3 regions of the Streptomyces sp. Qhu_M48 genome follow, and region 1 is predicted to be linked to each of the others. Evidence: riboswitches for the same ligand, from Rfam matches in the RefSeq annotation. Region 1 holds a riboswitch; each other region holds the start of a gene.

What was found. A riboswitch is a leader RNA that binds a small molecule or an ion and turns the genes downstream of it on or off. The one in region 1 is predicted to bind cobalamin.
Region 2: linked by a shared signal. The riboswitch ahead of cobN (cobaltochelatase subunit CobN) and the one ahead of ACRRSS_RS29665 (ribonucleoside-diphosphate reductase subunit alpha) in region 1 are both predicted to bind cobalamin.
Region 3: linked by a shared signal. The riboswitch ahead of ACRRSS_RS14745 (energy-coupling factor ABC transporter permease) and the one ahead of ACRRSS_RS29665 (ribonucleoside-diphosphate reductase subunit alpha) in region 1 are both predicted to bind cobalamin.

Annotation. Positions count from the first base shown of each region.
Region 1 covers NZ_CP195432.1:6,640,571-6,646,536, forward strand. The annotation lists gene ACRRSS_RS29645 (LuxR C-terminal-related transcriptional regulator) at 1-192, shown strand, start outside; gene ACRRSS_RS29650 (DUF3311 domain-containing protein) at 483-737, shown strand; gene mctP (monocarboxylate uptake permease MctP) at 734-2,359, shown strand; gene ACRRSS_RS29660 (GNAT family N-acetyltransferase) at 2,545-3,045, shown strand; cobalamin riboswitch at 3,097-3,223, shown strand; gene ACRRSS_RS29665 (ribonucleoside-diphosphate reductase subunit alpha) at 3,356-5,728, shown strand; gene ACRRSS_RS29670 (ribonucleotide-diphosphate reductase subunit beta) at 5,728-5,966, shown strand, end outside.
Region 2 covers NZ_CP195432.1:8,016,617-8,022,582, forward strand. The annotation lists gene ACRRSS_RS36190 (precorrin-2 C(20)-methyltransferase) at 1-1,057, opposite strand, end outside; gene ACRRSS_RS36195 (precorrin-8X methylmutase) at 1,054-1,707, opposite strand; gene ACRRSS_RS36200 (cobalamin biosynthesis protein CobG) at 1,704-2,966, opposite strand; cobalamin riboswitch at 3,166-3,317, shown strand; gene cobN (cobaltochelatase subunit CobN) at 3,357-5,966, shown strand, end outside.
Region 3 covers NZ_CP195432.1:3,224,298-3,230,263, reverse strand. The annotation lists gene ACRRSS_RS14780 (ATP-binding cassette domain-containing protein) at 1-85, opposite strand, end outside; gene ACRRSS_RS14775 (DUF1048 domain-containing protein) at 391-717, opposite strand; gene ACRRSS_RS14770 (DUF1048 domain-containing protein) at 719-1,075, opposite strand; gene ACRRSS_RS14765 (PadR family transcriptional regulator) at 1,072-1,398, opposite strand; gene dhaK (dihydroxyacetone kinase subunit DhaK) at 1,777-2,769, shown strand; gene dhaL (dihydroxyacetone kinase subunit DhaL) at 2,796-3,506, shown strand; gene ACRRSS_RS14750 (PTS-dependent dihydroxyacetone kinase phosphotransferase subunit DhaM) at 3,503-3,949, shown strand; cobalamin riboswitch at 4,062-4,268, shown strand; gene ACRRSS_RS14745 (energy-coupling factor ABC transporter permease) at 4,298-4,996, shown strand; gene ACRRSS_RS14740 (energy-coupling factor ABC transporter substrate-binding protein) at 4,993-5,529, shown strand; gene cbiQ (cobalt ECF transporter T component CbiQ) at 5,536-5,966, shown strand, end outside.

The DNA.
Region 1 (5,966 bases):
CACGCCCTCTCCCCGCAGGAGCGGGAGTTGCTCATGCTGCTCGGCATCGGCTGCACGGACGACATCGCCGCCCGGAGGCTCGGCGTCTCCCTGCGGACCGTGCGCCGGATGAGCTCGGAGCTGATGAACCGGCTCGGCGCGCGCAGCCGTTTCGAGGCGGGGGTGCGGGCCGCCAAGGAGGGCTGGCTCTGAGCGGCGCCCGCCCTCGCGCCCCGCCTTGGAGGGCTGGCCCTGAGCGGCGTCCGCCCTCGTGCCCCGCCCTCTCCACCACCGCTCCACCACCCCTCCATCGGCCCTCCACGGGCGGTCCCGACCATCGCGCGACCACCGCCCGGCCATCGCCCGACCACCGCGCCGCCCCTGGACCGCCGCAGCTGGGGCGGAGTCCCATCCGTTATACGGACGGGGGTTCCGTGGAGCCCACGCGTCCCCTAGATTTCCCCACCATTACCGAGGTGATCAGTAAGGGGACGGGAATCGCCATGTCAGAAGCGACACAAGGGAAACAACCCACCATCACACCCCTGAGGGTGGTGATCGCGCTCTGTCTGTTCGCGCCGTTCGTGGCGATGCTCTGGGTGAGCTCGTACGCGAAGACCGAACCGCTCTTCGCGGGCATCCCGTTCTTCTACTGGTACCAGATGCTCTGGGTGCTGATCTCGACCGTGCTCACCATGGTCGCGTACAAGCTGTGGCAGCTGGACCAGCGCGGCCGCAAGGGAGGTGACGCGCGATGAAGGACGGCGTGAACGGCGTCGCGCTCGCCGTGTTCATCTTCTTCTTCCTGGCCGTCACGGTCATGGGATTCCTCGCCTCGCGCTGGCGCAGGGCCGAGAACGAGAACAGCCTGGACGAATGGGGCCTGGGCGGCCGGTCGTTCGGCACCTGGGTGACCTGGTTCCTGCTCGGCGGAGACCTCTACACCGCGTACACCTTCGTCGCCGTCCCGGCGGCCATCTACGCGGCGGGCGCGGCCGGCTTCTTCGCCGTGCCGTACACGATCCTCGTGTACCCGCTGATCTTCACCTTCCTGCCGCGCCTCTGGTCGGTCTCCCACAAGCACGGATACGTCACCACCTCGGACTTCGTGCGCGGCCGGTTCGGCTCCAAGGGCCTCTCCCTCGCGGTGGCGGTCACCGGCATCCTCGCCACCATGCCGTACATCGCGCTCCAGCTCGTCGGCATCCAGGCCGTCCTGGACGTGATGGGCGTCGGCGGCGGCGAGACCACCCACTGGTTCATCAAGGACCTTCCGCTGCTCATCGCCTTCGGTGTCCTCGCGGCGTACACGTACTCCTCGGGTCTGCGCGCCCCGGCGCTCATCGCCTTCGTCAAGGACACCCTGATCTACATCGTCATCGCGGTGGCGATCATCTACATCCCGATCAAGCTCGGCGGCTTCGACGAGATCTTCGCCAAGGCGGGCGAGGCGTACGCGCAGACCAACCCGGCGACCGACAAGCCGCGCGGCGCGCTCGTCCCCGGCGAGGCCGGCCAGTGGACGTACGCGACGCTGGCGCTCGGCTCGGCGCTCGCGCTCTTCATGTACCCGCACTCCATCACTGCGACGCTGTCGTCCCGGAGCCGTGAGGTCATCCGCCGCAACACCACGATCCTGCCGCTGTACTCGCTGATGCTGGGCCTGCTCGCGCTCCTCGGCTTCATGGCGATCGCCGCCGGCATCCAGGTGAAGAACGGCCAGCTCGCCATCCCGCAGCTCTTCGAGACGATGTTCCCGGACTGGTTCGCGGGCGTGGCCTTCGCCGCGATCGGCATCGGCGCACTCGTCCCGGCCGCGATCATGTCGATCGCCGCGGCCAACCTCTTCACCCGCAACATCTACAAGGACTTCATCAAACCGGACGCGACCCCGGCCCAGGAGACCAAGGTCTCCAAGCTGGTCTCGCTCCTGGTGAAGGTCGGCGCGCTCGCCTTCGTCCTCACCATGGACAAGACGGTCGCGATCAACTTCCAGTTGCTCGGCGGCATCTGGATCCTGCAGACCTTCCCGGCCCTCGTCGGCGGTCTCTTCACCCGCTGGTTCCACCGCTGGGCGCTGCTCGCCGGCTGGGCCGTCGGCATGCTCTACGGCACGGTCGCCGCGTACGGGGTGGCCAGCCCGACCCAGAAGCACTTCGGCGGCTCCTCGGCCGAGATCCCGGGCATCGGCGAGATCGGCTACATCGGTCTCACCGCCTTCGTCCTCAACCTGGTCGTCACGGTCGTCCTCACCTTCGTCCTCAAGGCCGTCAAGGCCCCCGAGGGCATCGACGAGACCTCCCCGGAGGACTACACGGCCGACGCCGGCGACGCCGGGGTCAGCACGAAGCTCCCGAAGCTCGGCGCCGAGACCCACTGACCCGACGGCCGGAAACGGCCGCCGGACCCGCGATAGGCCGCCCCGTCTCCTCCCGGAGGCGGGGCGGCCTTCGCCGTCCCCCGGCGAGAACGCGGACCGGGGACCGCTTCCGGCCCGGGGGTTCCGGCGACCCGGGTGGGGCCGGTGGCTGACAGGAGGCGGCCGTCCCCAGGCACACTGCCCTCATGGACTTCACCATCAGGGCGGTACGGCCCGAGGAGTACGAGGCGCTCGGCGAACTCACCGCGGGGACCTATCTGAACGACGGGCTGTTGAAGTACGGGGCCGAGGACTCGTACCTGAACGTGCTGCGGGACACCGCGCGGCGGGCCCGCGAGAGCGAGATCCTCGTCGCCGAGGACGGTGACGGGCTGCTCCTCGGCGGCGTGACCTTCGCCACCGGCGACACCCCGTGGGCGGACATCGCCGTCGCCGGCGAGGCCGAGTTCCGCATGCTCGTCGTCGCCCGCGAGGCCCGCGGCCGAGGCGTCGGAGAGGCCCTTGTGAGGGCCTGTGTCGAGCGCGCCCGGGCGCTTCCCGGCTGTGCCCGCCTGGTGCTCTCCACGGACGCCTCGATGGTCTCGGCGCACCGCGTATACGAACGTCTGGGCTTCGTCCGCACCCCGCACCGGGACTGGGAACCGATCCCCGACCACTCTCTGCGCACCTACGCCCTGGAGTTCTAAGTCCACGGCGCGACACAACATGTGGGGGGTTCCGCAAGCGACGCCCCCCACATGTATGCTCGACCTCGCTGTCGACGCAGGGGAATCCGGCGCGAATCCGGAACTGTCCCGCAACGGTGTGCTTCGTGCGGTTTCGTACGGGGTGAGTCCGAAGACCTGCCGCCAGCGCACCCGGTCCGTCCGTTTCGGGTGCCAATGACTTCCGGGCCCCGCGGAGTGGGCCGGTGGACACAGCGCGTCCGGCGTCCGGACCCCCGCGTGCCCGCCTCCCCCCGCCGCGGCCCCGAGCCGAGCGAGGGAGAGCCCCCACGTGACCATCGCGCCCGCCGATCCGGCTTCGGCCGAGGCTTCCGCGGTCGAGAGCGACGGCCCCGGGACCGTGCTGCTGCGGACCCTGACCGACCTCACCGCCGATCTCCCCGACACCGACCCCGGCAAGGTCGCCGCCGCCGCGCTCCGCGGCCGCAGCGCCTCGTCGGACGAGGCGGAACTGCGCGAGCTGGCCACCGAGGCCGCCGCCGGCCTGATCGCCGACGACCCGGCGTACTCCCGGCTCGCCGCCCGGCTCCTGACCATCACCATCGCCGACGAGGCCGCGAGCCAGGGCTCGTTCTCCTTCTCCGCCTCCGTCGCCGTCGGCCACCACGAGGGCCTGATCGCCGACCGCACCGCCGCGTTCGTGACGCTGCACGCGGACCGCCTCGACGCGACGATCGACGCGGCCGGCGACGACCGCTTCGGCTACTTCGGTCTGCGCACCCTCTACTCGCGCTACCTGCTGCGCCACCCGATCACCCGCAAGGTGATCGAGACCCCGCAGCACTTCATGCTGCGCGTGGCCTGCGGGCTCGCCGAGGACGACAGCGTCCGCGCGCTCGACGAGGTCGCCGCGCTGTACGGCCTGATGAGCCGGCTCGACTACCTGCCGTCCTCCCCCACGCTGTTCAACTCCGGCACCCGCCACCCGCAGATGTCCTCCTGCTACCTCCTGGACTCCCCGCAGGACGAGCTGGACTCCATCTACGACCGCTACCACCAGGTGGCGCGGCTCTCGAAGCACGCGGGCGGCATCGGCCTCTCGTACTCCCGCATCCGCGCCCGCGGTTCGCTGATCCGCGGCACCAACGGCCACTCCAACGGCATCGTGCCGTTCCTGAAGACCCTCGACGCCTCCGTCGCCGCGGTCAACCAGGGCGGCCGCCGCAAGGGCGCCGCCGCCGTCTACCTGGAGACCTGGCACGCGGACATCGAGGAGTTCCTGGAGCTCCGCGACAACACCGGCGAGGACCAGCGCCGTACGCACAACCTGAACCTGGCGCACTGGATCCCGGACGAGTTCATGCGCCGCGTCAACGCGGACGCCGAGTGGTCGCTGTTCTCCCCGGCGGACGTGCCCGAGCTGGTCGACCTGTGGGGCGACGCGTTCGACGCCGCCTACCGCAAGGCCGAGGAGGCGGGCCTCGCCCGCAAGACGATGCCGGCCCGCGACCTGTACGGCCGGATGATGCGGACCCTGGCCCAGACCGGCAACGGCTGGATGACCTTCAAGGACGCCTCGAACCGGACGGCCAACCAGACCGCCGAGCCCGGCCACACCGTCCACTCCTCGAACCTCTGCACGGAGATCCTGGAGGTCACCGACGACGGCGAGACCGCGGTCTGCAACCTGGGCTCGGTCAACCTCGGCGCCTTCGTGGTCGGTTCGGACATCGACTGGGAGCGGCTCGACGCCACCGTGCGCACGGCCGTCACCTTCCTCGACCGCGTCGTCGACATCAACTTCTACCCGACCGAGCAGGCGGGCAACTCCAACGCCCGCTGGCGGCCGGTGGGCCTGGGCGCGATGGGCCTCCAGGACGTCTTCTTCCAGCTGAAGCTGCCGTTCGACTCCCCCGAGGCGCGCGCGCTCTCCACCCGGATCGCCGAGCGCGTCATGCTCGCCGCGTACGAGGCCTCCGCCGACCTCGCCGAGCGCAACGGGCCGGTCCCCGCCTGGGACAAGACCCGCGCCGCCCGCGGTGTCCTGCACCCGGACCACTACGACGTGGAGCTCAACTGGCCGGAGCGCTGGGCCGCGCTGCGCGAGCGGATCGCCGCCGTCGGCATGCGCAACTCGCTGCTCCTCGCCATCGCGCCGACCGCGACGATCGCCTCGATCGCCGGCGTGTACGAGTGCATCGAGCCGCAGGTCTCCAACCTCTTCAAGCGCGAGACGCTCTCCGGCGAGTTCCTCCAGGTCAACTCGTACCTGGTCGACGAGCTGAAGAGGCTCGGCGTGTGGGACGCGCAGACCCGTGAGGCGCTGCGCGACGCCAACGGCTCGGTGGCCGGCTTCACCTGGGTCCCGGCCGAGGTGCGCGAGCTGTACCGCACGGCGTGGGAGATCCCGCAGCGCGGTCTGATCGACATGGCCGCCGCCCGGACGCCGTTCCTGGACCAGTCGCAGTCGCTGAACCTGTTCCTGGAGACGCCGACGATCGGCAAGCTGTCGTCGATGTACGCGTACGCCTGGAAGCAGGGTCTGAAGACGACGTACTACCTGCGCTCCCGCCCGGCGACCCGGATCGCCCGCGCCGCCCAGGCGTCGACGGCGGCCGCCACCATCCCCGTCCAGCAGGCCGCCGACCCCGACGCGGTCGCCTGCTCCCTGGAAAACCCCGAGTCCTGCGAGGCCTGCCAGTAATGAACGCCACCGAACAGAAGAACCTCCTCGACCCGGGCTTCGAGCTGACCCTGCGTCCGATGCGCTACCCGGACTTCTACGAGCGCTACCGGGACGCCATCAAGAACACCTGGACCGTCGAGGAGGTCGACCTCCACTCGGACGTCGCCGACCTCGCCAAGCTGACCCCCGGTGAGCAGCACATGATCGGCCGTCTGGTCGCGTTCTTCGCGACCGGCGACTCGATCGTGTCGAACAA
Region 2 (5,966 bases), 1.4 Mb from region 1:
CGCAGGCGACCTCCAGGACGGCGGTGGCCATCGCGAAGACGCCGGGGTCGCCGCCGGAGACGACCGCGACCTTGTGGCCGCGGCGGGCCAGGTCGAGGGCGAACTCCGCGCGCTCGGACTCCACCTTGTTGTCGGAGCCGTGCCGGATCTGGCCGGGGCGCAGCACCGGAACCCGGTCCAGGTAGGTGGTGTAGCCGACGAGGACGTCGGCGTTGACGAGCGCGCCGCGCGACTCGGGGGTGAGCCAGGGGGCGCCCGCCGGGCCGGTGCCGACGACGACGACCTCGCCCGTCTCCCGTACGGGAGGCTCCTGGTCGATCCGGGAGGGCAGGACGGCGACGGAGAAGTACGGGACGGACTCGGGGTCGACGTCCGCGAGGTCGCCGGTCCGCTCGCCCGCCATGAACGCGCGCTCCACGTAGCGGGCGTCCTCCAGGCGGCCGGCCCGTTCCAGGGCCCGCCTCACGGTGGGGAAGGTGCGGCCGAGCTTCATCACGACCGCCGAGTCGGTGCCCGCGAGCCGGGCCGTCAGCTCGTCCTCCGGCAGGGTGCCGGGGATGATCGTGAGGACCTCCTCCGCCTCGCACAGCGGCTCGCCGAGCCGCGCCGCGGCGGCGGAGACCGAGGTGACGCCGGGGAGGACGGTCGTGTCGTAGCGGTGCGCGAGCCGCTTGTGCATGTGCTGGTACGAGCCGTAGAACAGCGGGTCGCCCTCGGCGAGGACGGCGACCGTGCGGCCCGCGTCGAGGTGCGCGGCGAGGCGGGCGGCGGCCTCCTCGTAGAAGTCGTTCAGGGCGCCCCGGTAGCCGCCGGGGTGGTCCGTGGTCTCCACCGTGAGCGGGTACATCAGCCGCTCCTCGATGTGGTCCTCGCGGAGGTGCTCGGCGGCGATGGAGCGGGCGATGGAGCGGCCGTGGCGGGCCGAGTGGTACGCGACGACGTCGGCGGCGGCGATGGCCTTCACGGCGGCCACCGTCATCAGGTCCGGGTCGCCGGGGCCGAGCCCGACCCCGTACAGCCTGCCCTTGGCCGGGTTCTCGCTCTGCGGGGTGCTCATGCCTGGATCTCCGCTTCGTGGGCGATCGCGTTGATCGCGGCGGCCGTCATCGCGCTGCCGCCGCGCCGGCCCCGTACGACGAGGTAGTCGAGGCCGAGGTCCTGGGCGGCCAGGGCGTCCTTGGACTCGGCGGCGCCGATGAAGCCGACCGGTATGCCGAGGACGGCGGCCGGGCGGGGCCCGCCCTTCGCGACCATCTCCAGGAGGTGGAAGAGGGCGGTGGGCGCGTTGCCGATGGCGACGACGGAGCCTTCGAGGCGGTCCCGCCACAGTTCGAGGGCGGCGGCGGAGCGGGTGGTGCCCAGCTCGGCGGCGAGGCCCGGCACCGACGGGTCGGAGAGCGCGCAGATCACCTCGTTGTCGGCGGGCAGCCGCTTGCGGGTGACACCGCTGGCGACCATCTGCGCGTCGCAGAGGATCGGCGCACCGGCCCGGAGGGCGGCGCGGGCGCTCGCGACGACCCCGGGGGAGTACGCGATGTCCTGGACGAGGTCGGTCATGCCGCAGGCGTGGATCATCCGGACCGCCACCTGGGCGATGTCGGCGGGCAGGCCCGCCAGATCCGCCTCGGCGCGGATCGTGGCAAAGGAACGGCGGTAGATCTCCGCCCCGTCCTTCTCGTAGTCGAACATCGTGGTGCTCTCGCTCATCTCGTGGGTGTCGTGTGGGCTGACGGGGCGCGAGCCGCCGCGACCGCTTCGGCCAGGGAGGTACGGGGGACGGGGACGCCGTCCACCAGGTAGGTGTCGGCGCCGGTGGCGACGGCGCCGGCCCAGACGCCGTGCGGGTGTCCGCAGCGCCGCTCGCACCCGGAGTAGTGGAAGGCCAGGAGCCCCGCCGGGGCGCGGGCGGCGTCGGCGCGCACGTCGGCGAGGGACTTGGCGCAGCCGGGCAGCCCGGTGCAGGCGGTGACGCCGACGCCGGGTGCGTCGGGCCGGGTGATCAGCCCGTGGGCCGCGAGTCCGGGCAGCCGGTCGTGGTCCGCTCCGACGACGACCGCTCCGCGCCAGGGCGTGAACCGGATTTCGTCGGCGGGCAGCAGGGCCCGCAGCTGGGCGGCGGTCAGCCGGCCGAGCGGCGCGAGGACGTGCAGGGCGCGGACGCCGAGCGGCCCGGGCGCGAGGGGCGGGGCCTGGGGCAGCGGCGGTACGGGGACGGGTCCGGCGCCGGGGTGGCCGGGATCGCCGAGCCCGGTGGGTCCGCCGGGTCCGACGAGCCCGCCGAGGTCCGGGTGGTGGCCCTCGGGCAGCTCCCGGACCCGCCAGGCCCCCGTTCCGGCGGTTTCGGCGGCGGTGAGGAAGGCGCGGGCGGCGGCGAGCGCGGCGGCGGGGGCGTCGGCGGCGCGGACCCTGAGGCACTGGGAGCCGACCCGGAGCAGGGCCGTGCCGCCCTCTTCTGCGACCAAGGTCACATCGCCGCCGAGGCCGGCCACATCGCCCCGGCCGTCGTCGAGGACGAAGAGGAACCGGCCGGAGAGCGCCGCCGCCCAGGGCGCGGAACACAGCAGGTCGTCGAGAGCACGGGCCCACAACTGCACGTCGGCGGCGCCGAGTCCGTCCAGGCCCGCGGCCGGGGAGGCCACGATGTTGCGGACGCGCTCGTGCGCGGGGGAGGGCAGCAGGCCCGCCCCGGAGAGGAGTGCGGCCAGCTCCGCCCCGCAGTCGTCCGCGAGGCCGCGCAGCTCCGCGTTGCCGCGCGAGGTGACGCTGAGCCGTCCGTCGCCGAGACTCTCCGCCGCAGCCGCCAGGACCTCGACCTGACGCGACGTCAAACGACCTGCGGGCAGGCGGAGTCGGGCGAGGCGGCCGTCGTCGGCGGAGTGCAGGCGCAGCGCCCCGGGACACGCGTCGCCACGGTCCCGAATGCGAGGTTCGCCCGGGTCGGGTGTCGGGGGCGGGGTCGGCGGCATGGCGGCGAGCATACCGACGGGGAACCGGGCACCCACCGGGTGTGATCCGGCCGACTCCGCGCCCCGGCCCGGCCCGGAGGACGATCCGGCGGGCAGCGTGGTCCGGCGGACCCTCCCGCTCGCCCCGGCCCGGAGGACGATCCGGCGGGCAGTGTGATCCGGCCGACCCTCCCGCCCGCCCCGGCCCGCCGACCTCACGATCTACTATGCAGACGGCATGGGGTCCCAGGACCCCGGGGAGGAAGCCCGGTGAGAATCCGGCGCGGTCCCGCCACTGTGAGCCGGCCCGGGCCGCGCGTTCGCGCGATCCCGGACCGGTGAGTCAGGAACTCCCGCCATCCATACGACCACCCGGGGCGCGGACAACCCCGAGGAAGGCCTGCGCTCGCCATGCTTCTGCTGCTGTCGCACTCCGACACCGACCTGCTCAGCGCCCGCGCGGCCGGCGGCCCGGTGGAGTACCGCTTCGCCAACCCCGCCCGTCTCCCCCTCGCCGAACTGCCCGGCCTCCTCGACGACGCCGAACTCGTCGTCGTCCGTCTCCTCGGCGGCCTCCGCTCCTGGGAGGACGGCCTCGAAGCGGTCCGCGCCGCCGGAAAGCCCGTGGTCGTCCTCAGCGGCGAACAGGCCCCCGACGCGCAGCTGATGGAGGCGTCCACCGTCCCCATCGGCGTCGCCACCGAGGCACACGCCTACCTCGCGCACGGCGGCCCCGGGAACCTGGAGCAGCTGGCCCGCTTCCTCTCCGACACCGCCCTCCTCACCGGCCACGGCTTCGAGCCCCCGGCCGCCGCCCCCACCTGGGGCCCCCTGGAGCGCGCCGCCCGCACGACGACCGGCCCGACCGTCGCCGTGCTCTACTACCGCGCCCACCACATGAGCGGGAACACCGGCTTCGTCGACGCCCTCTGCGCGGCGATCGAGGACGCCGGGGCGCAGCCGCTCCCGCTGTACGTGGCGTCCCTGCGCGCCCCCGAGCCGGAGCTGCTCGACCGCCTGCGCACCGCCGACGCGATCGTCACCACCGTCCTCGCCGCGGGCGGCACCAAGCCCGCCGAGGCGCAGGCCGGCGGCGACGAGGAGGCCTGGGACGCGGGCGCGCTCGCCGCGCTCGACGTGCCCATCCTCCAGGCGCTCTGCCTGACCGGCTCGCGCGCCGCCTGGGAGGAGAACGACGAGGGCCTCTCCCCGCTGGACGCCGCCAGCCAGGTCGCCGTGCCGGAGTTCGACGGCCGCCTGATCACCGTCCCCTTCTCCTTCAAGGAGATCGACGAGGACGGCCTGCCCGCGTACGTCGCCGACGCCGAGCGCGCGGCCCGGGTCGCCGGGATCGCCGTACGGCACGCCCGCCTCCGACACATCCCGAACGCCGAGAAGAAGCTGGCGCTCGTCCTCTCCGCGTACCCCACGAAGCACTCCCGCATCGGCAACGCCGTCGGCCTCGACACCCCCGCCTCCGCCGTCTCCCTCCTCCGCCGCCTCCGCGCGGAGGGGTACGACTTCGGGCCCGTCGAGGAGCTGCCCGGACTGGTCTCCGGCGACGGCGACGAGCTGATCTACGCCCTCATCGAGGCCGGCGGGCACGACCAGGACTGGCTCACCGAGGAGCAGCTCGCCCGCAACCCGGTCCGCGTCCCGGCGGCCGACTACAAGCGCTGGTACGCGACCCTGCCCGAGGAGCTCCGCACCCACGTCGAGGAGCACTGGGGCCCGGCGCCCGGCGAGATGTTCCTCGACCGCTCCCGTACCGCCGAGGGCGACCCAGAAGGCGACATCGTCCTCGCGGCCCTCCGCCGCGGGAACCTCCTGATCCTCATCCAGCCGCCGCGCGGCTTCGGCGAGAACCCGATCGCGATCTACCACGACCCCGATCTCCCGCCGTCCCACCACTACCTCGCCGCCTACCGCTGGATCGCCGCCCGCGCCGAGGACGGCGGCTTCGGCGCCGACGCCATGGTCCACCTGGGCAAGCACGGCAACCTGGAGTGGCTGCCCGGCAAGAACGCCGGCCTGTCCGCCTCCTGCGGCCCCGACGCGGCCCTCGGCGACATCCCGCTGATCTACCCGTTCCTCGTCAACGACCCGGGCGAGGGCACGCAGGCCAAGCGGCGCGTCCACGCGACCCTCGTCGACCACCTCGTGCCGCCCATGGCCCGCGCCGACTCCTACGGCGACATCGCGCGCCTGGAGCAGCTCCTCGACGAGTACGCGCAGATCTCCTCCATGGACCCGGCGAAGCTGCCCGCGATCCGCGCCCAGATCTGGACGCTGATCCAGGCCGCCAAGCTCGACCACGACCTCGGTCTCCAGCAGCGCCCGGAGGACGACGGCTTCGACGACTTCCTGCTGCACGTCGACGGCTGGCTGTGCGAGGTCAAGGACGCCCAGATCCGTGACGGTCTGCACGTCCTCGGCGGCGCCCCGGAGGGCGAGGCCCGGGTCAACCTGGTCCTCTCCATCCTGCGCGCCCGCCAGATCTGGGGCGGCACGCAGGCGCTCCCCGGTCTGCGCGAGGCCCTCGGTCTCGACGAGTCGGCCGCCACCCGCACCACCGCCGACGAGGCGGAGGCGAAGGCCCGCGAGCTGGTCGAGGCGATGGAGGCGGCGGAGTGGTCCGTGGACGCCGTCGCGACCGTGGCCGCCGCGTACGGCCCCGACGTACACGCCGTCCTGCGGTTCGCCTGCGAGCAGGTCGTGCCGCGGCTGGCCGCCACCACCGACGAGCTGACGCACGCCGTGCACGCCCTGAACGGCGGCTTCGTCCCGGCCGGCCCGTCCGGTTCGCCGCTGCGCGGCCTCGTCAACGTCCTGCCGACCGGCCGGAACTTCTACTCCGTCGACCCGAAGGCCGTGCCCTCCCGGCTCGCCTGGGAGACCGGACAGGCGCTCGCCGACTCCCTCCTGGAGCGCTACCGCACCGACAACGGCGAGTGGCCGACGTCCGTGGGCCTCTCCCTGTGGGGCACCAGCGCCATGCGCACCGCCGGTGACGACGTCGCC
Region 3 (5,966 bases), 3.4 Mb from region 1:
ACTTGCGTAGCCCGACGGCGGAGATCGCGGTCGTCGACAGGCGACCGTCACCCTGCCTGGATGTGGGCATGACAGATGAAGGCATGGAGACCACCTTTCGGAGGCTGAGGACACAGGGGGACTGTTTCGCAGCTCGGATCGAGCGACGGCCGGCGGCCACACGCCAGGTCGCGCCGTAGTGAGGAAGGGTGCCGAGCGGCCAGCCGCCGGAGACCTGCTCACCGGGGGCGTCGGCAGGGCCGAGCCAGGTCTCGCCGGCGTGCTCGACCACCGTGGTGAACAGGGTCTGCGGCGGCTTCCGATGGCCGGTCGATCCACGCCTCTTCGCGCCGCGTCGAGGCGAACGAACCGCGCGTGCGGGTCACGCCCGTCGACATGAGGCGGGGGGTGCTACTTCTGGGCCGTGCCGGCTTCCCCGCTGATGGACCCCTGGTAGGCGTCCGCGTAGGTGGGCGAGTCCTTGATCAGGTCGTCGCAGAACGCGGCGACGTCGTTGCCGATGAGCTCCAAGACCCCCCTGCCCGAGGCGACGCCCTCCTCGAAGAACTCGACGATTCCGGGGAGCAGGGGCCCGTCAGCCAGGTCGACCGGTCCGACCTTGAAGAAGTACTTCCGCATCTCCCTGTAGACGATCTGGTAGTCCGGCGGGAGCGCCTTGACCCGAGCCGTGTGCGCACGCCACTGCTTCTTGCCCTGGATGATGTCCTGGATTCCCACGTCAGCCTCCCAGCCGGCTCAGTTTCCTAGCGACGTTCCTGTTCAACTGCTCGCGCCACCGGTCTCGATAGGTGCGAGCCCCTTCTCCGCCGGCCAGCGCCGCGCAGAAGCCTCGGATGTCGTCGCCGAGCACCTCGTGGACGCTCTGCCCGTCCACCGCCGCCTCTTCGAGCAGCCCCAGGGCGCCGTCGAGGATCGGCATCAGGTTGCGGCCGGTGAAGTCCCCGTGGGGGAAGAGGTGGGCCTTGATCTGCGCCCACGCCGCCCGGTAGTCGGCCGGCAGGGCCGCGGCCCGGGCTTCGAACGTCTTCCATTCCCTGGTGAGATCACTGCCTGTGATGGTCTCCCAGAAGTTCATCTCCCGCCCTCCTTGAGCCTGTCGATGCGTGATGAGACGTACTGCCATTTCGCCCAGAACTTCGCGAGCTCCTCGCGTCCGGCGTCGTTGAGCGCGTAGAACTTGCGCGGCGGCCCGACCCCGGACGGTCGCTTCGTCACCTGGACGAGCTTGTTCCTCTCCAGGCGCAGCAGGATGGTGTACACCGTCCCCTCGACGACGTCGGCGAAGCCGAGCTCGTTCAGTTGACGGGTGATGGCGTACCCGTAGGTTTCCTCGCTGCCGATGATCTCGAGCACGCACCCTTCGAGCGTGCCCTTCAACATCTCCGTCAGGTCATCCATCACGAGTCCTCTTCGGCCCTAGCGGTACTGTGTAGTACCGAATACCACTACACAGTATCACCGAGTAGTGGAGTTGGGAGCGGCCTCCTGGCGCCATCCGGTGCGGCGGGAAGACACTCGCGGGAATCAGTCTTGCCCACACGCTCTCCGTGGCGGCAATGTCGATATCGTCCGAGCCGGGAGCCTCCATCACCTCCCATCAAGTCGATACACAGATCTGACGCACCATCGTGAAAGTCGCCATCAGGTCAGCGCCAGCACCGGCAGAAGGCACCACGAGCCGCCGATCGACGTCAAGATCATCCACCTCGGGAACGCCACCTGAACTGCGAAGACACCAGCCAAAGGCCCTTCCGCCAGAACCCCAAGGAGACACCCATGAGGATGCTCATCAACGTTCCCGAGACCGTCGTCGCCGACGCGCTGCGCGGGATGGCCGCCGCCCACCCCAAGCTCACCGTGGACGTGGAGCGGCGGGTGGTGGTGCGGCGGGACGCGCCCGTGGCGGGGAAGGTGGCGCTGGTGTCCGGCGGCGGGTCCGGGCACGAGCCGCTGCACGGCGGGTTCGTCGGACCCGGGATGCTCGCGGCGGCGTGTCCGGGAGAGGTGTTCACCTCGCCGGTGCCCGACCAGATGGTACGGGCCGCGGCCGCCGTCGACAGCGGCGCCGGGGTCCTGTTCGTGGTCAAGAACTACACCGGTGACGTCCTGAACTTCCAGATGGCGGCGGAGCTCGCCGAGGACGAGGGCGTCCGGGTCGCCAGGGTCCTGGTCGACGACGACGTCGCCGTCACGGACAGCCTGTACACGGCCGGCCGGCGCGGGACCGGCGGCACCCTCTTCGTGGAGAAGATCGCGGGCGCCGCCGCCGAGGAGGGCGCGCCGCTGGATCGAGTGGAGGCCGTCGCCCGCCGGGTCAACGAGCGCTGCCGGTCCTTCGGTGTGGCCCTGGGCGCGTGCACCACCCCCGCCAAGGGCAGCCCCACCTTCGATCTCCCGCCGGGTGAGCTGGAGTTGGGCATCGGCATCCACGGTGAGCCGGGCCGTGAGCGGCGGCCGATGATGACCTCCCACGAGATCGCGGACTTCGCCGTCGACGCCGTCGTCGACGACCTCCGTCCCACCGGCCCGGTGATCGCCCTGGTGAACGGGATGGGCGCGACCCCGCTCCTGGAGCTGTACGGCTTCACCGCGGAGGTGCAGCGCGTGCTCGGTGAGCGGCGCGTGCCGGTGGCCCGTACCCTCGTCGGGAACTACGTGACCTCGCTGGACATGGCCGGCTGCTCGGTGACCCTCTGCGAGGTGGACGAGGAGCTGCTCCGCCTGTGGGACGCGCCGGTGGAGACGCCCGCGCTGCGCTGGGGCCGGTGAGACGAGCCAGGGAAGAGGAGAGCGACATGACGGAGACCTTCGGCGCGGAGTTCCTGGTGCGCTGGCTGGCCGCGATGGCCGAGGCCGTCGACCGCGAGGCGGACCGGCTCACCGAACTCGACTCGGCCATCGGCGACGCCGACCACGGCACCAACCTCAGGCGGGGGTTCGCCGCCGTGACCGAGATCCTGGCCAAGGAGCCGCCGGCCACACCGGGCGCCGCCCTCACCACCGCCGGACGGCAGCTGATCTCCACGGTGGGGGGCGCGTCGGGACCGCTGTACGGCACGCTGCTGCGCCGGACCGGCAAGACGCTGGGCGACGACGGGCGGATCAGCCGGGCGCAGCTCGCCGAGGCGCTCTCCTCCGGCGTGTCCGCCGTGTCCCAGCTGGGCGGCGCCCAGGCGGGCGACAAGACGATGCTGGACGCGCTCGTACCGGCTGTGGAGGGGCTGCGGGTCTCGTTCGCGGCCGCCCGCACCGCCGCGGAGGAGGGCGCCCTCGCGACCGTACCCCTGCGGGCCCGCAAGGGCAGGGCCAGCTATCTGGGCGAGCGGTCGGTCGGGCACCAGGACCCGGGGGCCACGTCCTCGGCACTGCTCTTCGCGACGCTCGACGAGACCGCGCGCGCGGAGAGTTCGGGTACGTCGGGCTCGGAAGCGGAGGGCCGGGGCGCGGAGACCTCGGGTACGGAGACCGCGGGCACGTCGGGCTCGGGAGCGGAGGGGGCGGCGTGACGGGCATCGGTGGTGAGGGCGGTGTGACGGCCGTGAGGGGTGGGGGTGGCGTCGGGATCGTGCTCGTCTCGCACAGCGCGGCCGTCGCGTCGGCCGTGGCCGAGCTGGCGCGGGGGCTCGCCGGCGGCGGCGACCTGGCACCGGTCCGGCCGGCCGGCGGGACCCCGGACGGTGGTCTGGGGACGAGTTCCGAGTTGATCGCCGAGGCGGCGCGGGCCGTGGACCGGGGCGCGGGCGTGGCGATCCTGGTCGACCTCGGGAGCGCGGTGCTCACCGTGAAGGCTTTGCTCGCCGAGGGCGACGAACTGCCCGAGGGAGCCCGTCTGGTGGACGCTCCCTTCGTGGAGGGCGCGGTCGCCGCGCTCGTCACGGCGAGCGCGGGCGGGGACCTCGACGCGGTGGCGGCGGCGGCCGGGGAGGCGTACGCCTACCGCAAGGAGTGAGCGGGTGAGGCGGGGGTGGCGAGAGCCCGTGGAGCGGACACGGACGACCGCGCGCCGTGGCCGGAAGGCCGCGCCCGGTAGCGGCCGTGTTGTGATCCAGCAGGTCAACGCACTAGTGTCACAGCGCCTTGGTGTACGGGAAACCGGTGCGAAACCGGTGCGGCCCTCGCCACTGTGATCGGGAGGTCCGGCTCCACCCCCGCTGGGAACGCCCCAGGGGAAGCCACTGGACCGCGTCGGGAGACCGTCGTGGTGTGGGAAGGCGGAGTCGGACGGCATGACCGTCAGCCAGGAGACCGGCCAGGGTGCGTTGTCCATCCACGAGGTGCTGGAGAGGGTCTCCCAACCATGCATATAGCCGAGGGGTACCTACCCCCTGCGCACGCCGTCGCCTGGGGCGTCGCGGCCACGCCGTTCGTCGTCCACGGAGCCCGCGCGCTCACCCGCGAGGTGCGGTCGAACCCCGAGTCCACCCTGCTCCTGGGCGCGGCCGGCGCCTTCACCTTCGTCCTGTCGGCACTCAAGCTGCCCTCGGTGACGGGTAGTTGTTCCCATCCGACCGGTACCGGTCTGGGCGCGATCCTGTTCAGGCCGCCCATCATGGCGGTCCTGGGCACGATCACCCTGCTCTTCCAGGCCCTGCTGCTCGCCCACGGCGGGCTGACGACGCTCGGCGCGAACGTCTTCTCCATGGCGATCGTCGGTCCCTGGGCGGGGTACGGGACGTACCTGCTGGCGCGCCGGTTCGGCACTCCCCTGATGGTGGCCGTCTTCTTCGGCGCGTTCGTCGCCGACCTGTCCACGTACTGCGTCACCAGCGTGCAGCTGGCGCTCGCCTTCCCGGACCCGGGCAGCGGCATCCCCGGCGCGCTCGCGAAGTTCGGCGGGATCTTCGCCCTCACACAGATTCCGCTCGCGGTCAGCGAGGGCCTGCTCACCGTGCTCGTGATGCGGCTGCTCACGCAGTCGAGCAAGGGCGAACTGACCCGGCTCGGCGTCCTCGCCGGGCGCGGGACCGAGCGACGCGAGGAGGCGGCCGCGCGATGAGCCGGAACGCGAGGATCAACGCCCTGCTGCTGCTCGTCGTCGCCGCGCTCGCGGTGCTTCCGCTGGCGCTGGGGCTCGGGGACCACAAGGAGGAACCGTTCGCCGGGGCGGACGCGGAGGCGGAGACCGCGATCACGGAACTCCGGCCCGACTACGAGCCGTGGTTCAGTCCGCTGTACGAGCCGCCGTCCGGGGAGATCGAGTCCGCGCTCTTCGCCCTCCAGGCCGCCCTGGGCGCCGGTGTCCTGGCGTACTACTTCGGCCTGCGGCGCGGCCGCCGGCAGGGCACGGCGCTCGCGGAGGCGGCCGGGGCCGCCACCGGGCCCGGGGCCGGGTCCCCCACCGGGTCCGGGGCCGAGTCCGCCTCCGGGTCCGGGTCCGCCACCGGTGGCGGTTCGGAAACCGGTGGCGGTTCGGACGCCGGTGCCGACGCCAAGCCCACCCGTGGGCCCGGTCCCGATTCCGGGTCCAGCTCTGGACCCGGCTCCGGTCCCGGTTCCGGCTCCGGTTCCGTCGGTGGGCGGGACGCGTAGCCGCCGATGCTGCCGATCGACGCGGCGGCGCACAGCAGTCGCTGGCGCCACCGTCATCCCGCCGAGAAGGCGCTGCTCGGTTTCGGTCTGACGCTGTGCGCGGTCGGTCTGCCGCCGTGGCCGGGCGCGGTCCTCGTCGCGGCGGCCACGCTCACGGTGCTGCTCGGTCCGGCCGGTGTGCCGGGCCGGGCGCTGTGGCGGGCGTTCCGGATCCCGCTCGGGTTCTGTGTCACGGGCGCGATTCCGCTGCTCTTCGAGGTGGGCGGCGCCCGGGGGCTCGTGGCTCTCGCGCCGGACGGTCCGACGCACGCGGGCGCGTTGCTGCTGCGGACCGCCGCGGCCTCGCTCGGGGTGCTGCTCTTCGCGTTCACGACGCCGGTGTCCGACGTGCTGCCCCGGCTGGCACGGGCCGGGGTGCCGGGGCCGGTGGTGGACGT